3 regions of the Streptococcus sp. SN3 genome follow, and region 2 is predicted to be linked to each of the others. Evidence: predicted binding sites of a transcription regulator. Region 2 holds the regulator's gene; each other region holds the start of a gene.
What was found. The regulator NrdR, encoded in region 2, represses ribonucleotide reductase genes. The targets are predictions, from matches to a motif close to ACACNATATATNGTGT.
Positions count from the first base shown of each region.

Region 1: the regulator NrdR is predicted to act here: its motif matches at 1,196-1,211, upstream of PCY71_RS11755 (deoxynucleoside kinase).
Region 3: the regulator NrdR is predicted to act here: its motif matches at 1,695-1,710, upstream of nrdH (glutaredoxin-like protein NrdH).

Region 1 is NZ_JAQFJF010000007.1:56,237-59,432, reverse strand. Features, by position in the region: gene PCY71_RS11760 (epoxyqueuosine reductase QueH) at 313-1,080, shown strand; gene PCY71_RS11755 (deoxynucleoside kinase) at 1,267-1,905, shown strand; gene PCY71_RS11750 (HD domain-containing protein) at 1,972-2,601, shown strand; gene PCY71_RS11745 (acyltransferase) at 2,762-3,196, shown strand, end outside.
Region 2 is NZ_JAQFJF010000004.1:122,906-126,101, reverse strand. Features, by position in the region: gene PCY71_RS09900 (PTS transporter subunit IIBC) at 1-541, shown strand, start outside; gene PCY71_RS09895 (endonuclease/exonuclease/phosphatase family protein) at 559-1,374, shown strand; gene nrdR (transcriptional regulator NrdR) at 1,545-2,018, shown strand; gene PCY71_RS09885 (DnaD domain protein) at 2,019-3,173, shown strand; gene dnaI (primosomal protein DnaI) at 3,174-3,196, shown strand, end outside.
Region 3 is NZ_JAQFJF010000002.1:13,120-16,315, reverse strand. Features, by position in the region: gene nrdE (class 1b ribonucleoside-diphosphate reductase subunit alpha) at 1-1,189, opposite strand, end outside; gene nrdH (glutaredoxin-like protein NrdH) at 1,350-1,568, opposite strand; gene PCY71_RS04020 (phosphocarrier protein HPr) at 2,167-2,430, shown strand; gene ptsP (phosphoenolpyruvate--protein phosphotransferase) at 2,432-3,196, shown strand, end outside.

The DNA of each region.
Region 1 (3,196 bases), on a different contig from region 2:
TTTGTTTTTCTCATACAGCTCTTAACGATGTTTAATGTTGCACGAGATTGCTTTTATGTTGAAGCGCAAACGTGCTTTTGAAGGATATAAAAAGCGAAGTGAGTTTGGATTTATCAAATCCAAACTCACTTTTTTTTTAAAAGTTTTTAGCTGGGGTATATGTACGATCAATACAAAGAGAGCCAAAAGAACTAGAACTTTATTTTTCTTGCTTGATAAATTAGTGCTGTTTGAAAAAGTTATTCTCTTTTGTCTATTTGTCTCCGCTCCTTTTCTGTGGTAAAATAGTGATACATTTCTAAGGAGAAAACAATGATTGATGTTGAAGAAATTCTGAATAAAATGAATCCCAACCAAAAAATAAACTATGATCGTGTCATGCAGCAAATGGTCAAAGTTTGGGAATCAGATCAGAAGCGTCCTACGATTTTGATGCATACTTGTTGTGCACCCTGTTCGACCTATACTCTGGAGTATTTGACCCAGTATGCGGATGTGACGGTTTATTTTGCTAATTCAAATATTCACCCTAAGGCAGAATATCAGCGCCGTGCCTATGTTGCACAAAAATTTGTTCATGATTTCAATGAAAATACTGGTAATCATGTTCGATACTTAGAAGCTCCCTATGAGCCACAGGAATTTTTCCGGACAGTACATGGCTTGGAAGAAGAGCCGGAAGGTGGCGATCGTTGTAAAGTTTGCTATGATTATCGCTTAGATAAGACAGCACAAGTGGCTGTTGATTTGGGATTTGACTATTTTGGAAGCGCCCTGACCATTAGTCCTCATAAAAATTCGCAGACGATCAATAGTGTTGGAATAGAAGTACAGAAAGTTTATGCAACGCAGTATCTTCCTAGTGATTTCAAGAAAAATCAGGGTTATAAACGCTCGGTTGAAATGTGTGAAGAGTACGACATTTATCGACAATGCTATTGTGGTTGTGTTTTTGCAGCACAGGCACAAGGAATTGACCTCATTCAGATAAAAAAAGATGCAGTAGCTTTTTTGAAGGGGAAAGATTTAGAAAAAGATTATTCGCATATTAAATTTACTGTCACAAATGGAGAATGCTAAAAATAACACTTGTACTAGAGTTGATCGTGTTTCTTCTTACAAGGTTGTTTTTGTTTGTACATTTAGAAGTTTTATATCTTGACGTCATCAATATATTGTGTTATTATTTTTTTTAGCACAACATATGGTGTTTTTACTGAAGTTGATGACCTGATATTAGATAGATTTTGGAGGTGCAGGGAGATAGTGATTATTTTAGCGGGCATGATTGGGGTAGGTAAGACGACTTACACTTATCGATTAGCCGAGGAATTAGGAACGCAGCCATTTTTTGAACCGGTAGAAGAAAATCCTATTTTGGATAAGTATTATGAGGACCCAGATAAATATGGCTTTGCTTTGCAGATTTATTTTCTAAATAAACGCTTTAAAATGATCAAAGCGGCTTATCATGACGACAATAATATTCTAGATCGTTCTATTTATGAAGACGCTTTGTTTACTTATATCAATACACTCAAGGGAAGTATCAGTGAGCAAGAGTATGATATCTACTTGGAACTTTTGGACAATATGATGGAAGAAATCCAAGGTCTGCCTAAGAAAGCGCCAGATTTGTTGATTTATTTAGATGGTAGTTTCGACCATATTATGAACAATATCAAAAAACGCGGTCGCAATTATGAGCAACCAAATGAAGAAAATGGACTAGCTGACTACTATCAACTGCTTTATAAGCATTATCAAAATTGGTATGAGGATTACAACTACAGTCCTAAAATGAGAATTGCAACGGATGATTTAGATATTGCAAATCCAAATGACTGGAATCACGTCTACCAACAAATTCAACAAAAAATGAAAACGATTGGGCTTGAAAAATGAGTCTAATCAAGAAAGTTTCGAAATAGCTTCGAGATTTTTGTATACATCAATAAAAAAGAGAGACAGATGATAACTGATCGACAAACGAAAATTCTTCAAGAAGCTAGAGATTTTGCTTATGCTGAACTGAAAGACGAAACAAGCGGACATGATTGGTGGCATATTGTACGTGTCACAAATATTGCTGTAGAAATTGCCAAACAAGAACGAGCAGATGTTTTTATTTGTGAGCTAGCTGCCTTGCTACATGATATAGCTGACGGGAAATTAAATGAGAGTGAAGAAGTGGGCTTGCAAAAGGTTGAGCAATGGCTACAGAATCATCAGGCTTCAGAGGCGGAAATAGCTCATGTGTTAGAGATTGTTTCAACAATGTCATTTAAAGGTGATCATCAACAGAAGAATATCAGCACTTTGGAGGGCAAAATTGTTCAAGATGCCGACCGATTGGATGCGATTGGAGCGATTGGAATAGCGCGAGCTATGGCTTATTCAGGTCATATGGGGAGACCGATTCACGATCCAGATTTGCAGCCGAGAGAAAACATGACATTGGAAGAATATCGTACTGGGAAGAGTTCAGCTATCATGCATTTCTATGAGAAATTACTCAAATTAAAAGACATGATGAATACCGCTGCTGCTCAAAAAATGGCAGAAAGTAGACATCGCTTTTTGGAAGAATATTATGAATAATGTCATTATGCTAATTTTGCTAAGGATAATTTAGAAACCATCGATGTCTACATTAAAAGACTCAAAGACAATTACATTTTTGAGATTGACAATCTTGATGATTTAGATAGTTTGAAAGATTTTTTAATAAGAAAAAATAAATGTTATTTATGGAGTTAGAATGAGAAAAATAGGTTTAGACTTTTTAAAGATTTTTGCTTGTATTGGAGTTGTATTAATTCATACAACTATTTGGGGTTTCACTAATACTGTCAATGGAATTGACATGATAGGTCAGTTTAATTTATACTCTTACTTATTTTATTTAGGTGTTTACGCGGTTCCTATATTTTTTATGTTGAATGGTTATTTTCTTCTTCAAAAAAAGCAGTTAAGTTATACTTATATGTTTAATAAAATAAAAGGAATTATATTAGTCACAGTCTTCTGGAATTTAATTATTTGGATATTTAAAGCAGATTTTGCTCAAAATCCTATCCGGAAAATATTTGAGGCTTTTAATCAGGGAGGTTATTTACCTCAGTTTTGGTTTATGACTTCTCTTCTTATTATTTATCTCTCACTACCTTACCTTGCTGCTATTTTAAATAGCGAG
Region 2 (3,196 bases):
CTTGTTGGATTCTGGTGAAGTGATTCCTGAAACACTTCCTAGCCAAAAAGCAGAATCAGCAGCTGCTGAAGTTACTTATAAAGGTGTGACTGAGGAAGTTGAAACTGTTGCGGACGGTCAAGTCATTGACTTGGCAGATGTTAAAGATCCAGTATTCTCACAAAAAATGATGGGTGATGGATTTGCAGTTGAGCCAGAAAATGGTAAGATTTATTCACCAGTTGCTGGTACTGTAACTAGCGTCTTCCCTAGCAAGCATGCTATCGGTCTTGTGACAGATAACGGCCTGGAAGTCTTGGTACATATTGGTTTGGAAACTGTCAGCCTTGAAGGTAAACCTTTCGAAGTTCATGTTTCAGAAGGTCAGAAAGTTGCAGCTGGAGATCTTCTAGTAACAGCTGACTTGGAAGCAATCAAAGAAGCAGGACGTGAAACTTCAACAATCGTAGTCTTCACTAATGCAGCAGCCATCAAGTCTGTAACAGTAGAAAAACTTGGTCAATCATCTGCTAAGACAGTTGTTGCTAAGGTTGAATTGTAAAATAGAAAAGAGAAATCATGGCAAAATTCCTGACATTAAATACTCATAGTTGGATGGAAGAAGAGCAAGAAACCAAGCTTAATCAGCTTGCAGAACGCATTCTTCAAGAAAAATATGATGTCATTTGCCTGCAGGAAGTCAATCAATTAACGGAGTCTGAACAGGTTGTTCAGGCTCCTTTCTATCAGGCGGTTGAGGGCGCAATTGAGATCCATCAAGACCATTTTGCCCTTTGTTTGGTAGAAAAATTGGCTGAGGCAGGACTGGACTATCATTGGTCCTGGGCCTATAATCATATTGGGTTTGATATTTATAACGAAGGAGTGGCAATCCTATCTAGAAATCCTATGGCTCCTAGAGAAGTTCTGGTATCAGAGGCTAATGATCCTAGGGATTATCATACTCGTAAGGTCTTGCTAGCCGAGACTGAGGTAGAAGGTCAATTGCTGACAATTGCCTCCTGCCATCTGTCATGGTGGGACAAAGGCTTTCAGGGGGAATGGGCTAAGCTTGAAGCAGAGCTTCTAAAAGCAGAAACTCCTCTAGTCCTGATGGGCGATTTCAACAATCCAGTCGGCCAGCAAGGCTACCAGACCATCTTAGCCAGTCCGCTGAAGCTGCAGGATAGTCATGCCGTTGCGAGAGAAGCTATCGGAGAGGCGACAGTAGAAGGTACTATTGCAGGCTGGGATGATAATAAGCATGCTCTGAAGATAGACTATGTTTTCACTAGTCAAGGGATGGATGTTGAGCGCTCCGCTGTTGTTTTTGACGGGAAAGAAACCCCTGTTGTCAGTGACCACTTTGGTTTAGAAGTGCAAGTGGCATTATAATAGTAAAAAGATGAGGCAAGACTGAGAATGAGACAGGTTTGCCTCTCTTTTTCTTTTTGATAAACATATTTTTAGGGCAAAATGGTGAAATATTACACCCCAAACGGCTGTCTTTTGTTATTCTTGAAAACGTGTTATAATGAAGTATTAGGATTCTAGGAGGAAATGGTATGCGTTGTCCGAAATGTGGTGGGAATAAATCAAGTGTGGTTGATAGCAGACAGGCAGAAGATGGGAATACAATCCGTCGCCGCCGTGAGTGTGAGGAATGTCAACACCGCTTTACGACATACGAGCGCGTCGAAGAGAGAACCCTAGTGGTTGTCAAAAAGGACGGGACGCGTGAGCAATTTTCTCGGGATAAGATTTTTAACGGTATTATTCGCTCCGCTCAAAAGCGGCCAGTATCTAGTGACGAAATAGAGGAGATTGTCAATCGAATCGAGCAAAAGGTCCGCAGTCAGAGCGACAATGAAATCAATAGTGAGTATATTGGATCCTTAGTCATGGATGAACTGGCAGAGCTGGATGAAATCACCTACGTTCGTTTCGCCAGTGTTTACCGGAGTTTCAAGGATGTGGGAGAGCTGGAAAGCCTGCTCAAGCAGATTACCAAGGGGTCCAAGAAGAAAAAGGACAAATAAATGAAACCAAACCATCAGTTTTCTTTCTTGCGCAATAATGCAGTCAGCCCAGATATTGCTATCTTGACCAAGCTCTATTTGCCGATTTTGGGGAGAGAAGCGGTAGCACTTTATCTTTATCTGCTGTCTTTTGGAGATAATGGGCAAAAGCAGCACCTCTTCAGTCAGATTCTCAATCATTTAGATTTTGGACTTAATATTTTAGAAGAAAGTTTTGAGCGTTTGGCGGCGATTAAGCTAGTGGATCTTTATCAAACAGATGACTATTATCTGGTTCAACTCCACCCAACCTTAACTGCGGAGGAATTTTTTAGCCATAATGTGTACAGTCGGCTCTTGGAAAAGAAAATCGGCGAAGCTGCTGCTGATGCCCTGCGACCAGAAAATCCTAGCGGAGATAAATTGATCAAGCCTTTTATGCAGGTGTTTGGTATGGAAGATGAGCAAGCAAGGGCAGTGCGAAAAGCCAATGATTTTGACTTGGAGTATTTCAAGCAACGGATGGCTCAGGACAATCTTCGCTTTGCCAATGAAAAGGAAGATGTGTTAGAATTGTTTGCAATTGCTGAGCAGAAAAAGTGGACTTGGTATGAGACCTACGTTTTGGCTAGAGAAACTGCTGTTTCTCAGGTCATTTCTACCAAGCGGATGAAGCAAAAGCTAGCTCAGAAGCCAGCAGAAGGTCAGTTTTCTAAGCAGGAGCAATCTATTATCCAAGAAGCGAAGCGAACATCGCCAATGGTATTCCTGGCAGAAATTAAGAAAACTCGTCAGGCTGCTATTACGCGGACGGAGAGAAAGCTTTTGCTGGATTTAGCTGAATTAGGCCTTTTGGACGAGGTTATCAACGTAATCTTGCTCTTGACCTTTAATAAGGTGGATTCAGCCAATCTCAATGAAAAGTACGCCCTCAAGGTAGCCAATGATTTTTCTTATCAAAAGGTGACGACAGCTGAGGAAGCTGTCTTGAAAATTCGTGAGCGCAACCAGCAGCCCCAGAACCGTCCAGCTAAATCTGGACAAGGCTCTACCAAGAGCAACGTACCTGACTGGAGTCAGCCGGATTATAAAAATAAAACGAGCGCAGAGAGGCAGGCCGAGCTAGAAGAGCAGAAACGTCGGCTCTTAGCCAAACTTGAAGGAGGAGGCGAATAAATGGAGAAAATAGGACAGAATAT
Region 3 (3,196 bases), on a different contig from region 2:
CATCATTCAAAAGGCTAGGCTCTTGCACCTGCAGGATTTCAGAGCAAAGGTTACTCATGACGATTTTACCGTCGATTGGATTTGAACGGTTGGCCGTATCAATGTTTACGACATAAGGATAGCCAGATTCTTGTTGGAGTTTGGAAATTTCTGTTTCCAAATCACGGGCCTTGATCTTGGTCTTAGTGATATTTGGATTAGCGACCAATTCATCGTATTTTTCAGTGATGTCAAGGTAGGCAAATGGCACTCCATACTCGCGTTCAACAGAATAGGGGCTGAAGAGGTACATTTCTTCATTCTTGCGCGCTAATTCATAGAACTTATCCGGAATGACAACACCGAGTGAGAGGGTTTTAACCCGAACTTTTTCGTCAGCATTTTCTTTCTTAGTAGAAAGGAAGGCAATGATATCTGGGTGGAAGACATTGAGGTAAACAACCCCAGCTCCTTGACGTTGGCCCAGCTGGTTAGAGTAGGAGAAACTGTCCTCAAAGAGTTTCATAACAGGTACAACGCCAGATGCAGCTCCTTCATAACCCTTGATAGGTGCTCCAGCTTCCCGTAGATTGCTGAGGGAAATACCGACCCCGCCACCGATACGAGAGAGTTGCAAGGCAGAGTTGATGGAGCGGCCGATTGAGTTCATGTCATCTGTTACTTGGATGAGGAAGCAAGAAACCAATTCACCGCGACGAGCCCGACCAGCGTTGAGGAAGCTTGGTGTCGCCGGTTGATAGCGCTGGTGGATAATCTCATTGGCAATATCCTTGGCAATGGCTTCATCTCCGTTGGCAAAGTAGAGGGCGTTGAAGAGTACCCGATCTTCCATGCTTTCCAGATAGTATTCACCATCATTGGTCTTCAGTGCATACTGGTTGTAGAACTTATAAGCTGCCATGAAAGATTTAAACTTGAAATCTTGAGCATGGATAAAAGCAGTCAGCTCCTCGATGTATTCCGGAGAATAAAGTTCAATAAATTCCTTCTCCAAATAGTTTTCTTCTATTAAATATTTAATTTTTTCTGTGATAGAAGAAAATTGCTTGGTGTTTGGCTCAACGTTTTCTTTAAAAAAAGCTTTTAAGGCTTCTTGATCTTTATGAAGCATAATCTGACCATTAACTGGACGGTTGATTTCGTTGTTGAGTCGGAAGTATGTCACATCCTCTAAATGTTTGAGTCCCATGTTTTTCCTTTTCTATATAAATAAGATAATTAGCTAGCGGAAAAATATCCGCCTTACAAAAGAAACGGCCCCTATGAGCATAGGAGCTGCAGTTTGCCCTGATAATCTGTCTTTTAGTTTATCTCCCAATCAAGGCGCGCTGCCCTCAAAATAAACTACATTAAGACAGTTTTTTCAATTTACCAGGTTGGAAACCAGAAAATGCCTCAGTTGCTGTCTGAATCACAGGAGCAGCATTGAAACCAAGATCTTTGACATGGTCAATGAATTCTGGCTGTTCATCCAAGTTGATTTCGCGGTATTCTACATGATTAGTATCTAAGAAGCGCTTGGTCATTTTGCACTGAACGCAGTTGTTTTTTGAGTAAATAGTTACCATTAAAAATTCCTCTAAACTTTCGTTTTTTCTTTTAAATAATACGAAACTAGTATATCTAAAAGAAAATAGAATGTCAATAGTTTTGAACTAAATATTGTGTGATATTTTGTTATAGGATAGATTGCAATACAATATATAGTGTTTGTATAAGCGGTGAAAAGAAGTGAAAAATTGCAGAAAAGGAGCAAAATGCTGTTGCGGCAATGCTTAAACAAGTCTTAAAATGTTAGAAAAATGACTAGTAGCTTTTCCTCCCCAAAACCAAAATCCAATATCTTGTGTTACAGAATTTAGGGAATCACTAGCAGGAGTGGAGGGAGGAGTTTATATTCTTAATTTATGGAAATTAAGAATATAAAAATAAGAAATTTATGATTGAAAACTTGCTGGAAGAAATGTTTGAATAAAAGCTGAAAGATAGGGGCTTTTGCTTGGAAATTCCACCTTCAATATAATAAGAAGAGTTTTCATTTCCTAAGAAATATTTTGTAAGCGGGCTATAAAATTCTTGAAAAAGATTTCAAAAGGTGATATAATATCAACTTGTAAGGGTTATCACAATAACTCAAAAAGAATTATTTAAAAGGAGAGTCTAACTATGGCTTCTAAAGATTTCCACATTGTAGCAGAAACAGGTATTCACGCACGTCCAGCAACTTTGTTGGTTCAAACTGCTAGCAAATTCGCTTCAGACATTACGCTTGAATACAAAGGTAAATCAGTAAACTTGAAATCTATCATGGGTGTTATGAGTCTCGGTGTTGGCCAAGGAGCTGATGTTAAGATCTCAGCTGAAGGTGCAGATGCAGACGATGCTATCGCTGCAATCTCTGAAACAATGGAAAAAGAAGGATTGGCTTAATATGACAGAAATGCTTAAAGGAATTGCAGCATCTGACGGTGTTGCCGTTGCTAAGGCATATCTATTAGTTCAACCGGATTTATCATTTGAGACTGTTTCAGTCGAAGATACGAATGCAGAAGAGGCTCGTTTGGATGCAGCTCTTGAAGCTTCACAGAACGAGCTTTCTGTTATCCGTGAGAAAGCAGTAGATAGCCTTGGTGAGGAAGCCGCTCAGGTGTTTGACGCTCACTTAATGGTACTTGCTGACCCTGAAATGGTTGGGCAAATCAAAGAAACAATCCGTGCGAAAAAGACCAATGCAGAAGCTGGTCTGAAAGAAGTAACGGACATGTTTATCACTCTCTTTGAAAACATGGACGACAATCCATATATGCAGGAACGTGCGGCAGATATCCGCGACGTGACGAAGCGTGTTCTTGCTAACCTTTTGGGTAAGAAATTGCCAAACCCAGCGTCTATCAATGAAGAATCAGTTGTGATTGCTCATGACTTGACTCCTTCTGATACAGCACAGCTGGATAAGAAATTTGTTAAAGCTTTTGTAACCAATATCGGCGGCCGGACAAGCCACTCTGCTATCATGGCACGTACGCTTGAAATCGCAGCAGTATTGGGAACTAATAACATTACTGAGCTTGTAAAAGACGGCGATGTGATTGCAGCTAACGGTATTACTGGTGAAGTGATTATCAACCCAACTGAAGAGCAAATCGCAGCATTTAAAGCAGCTGGTGAGGCTTATGCTAAGCAAAAAGCTGAATGG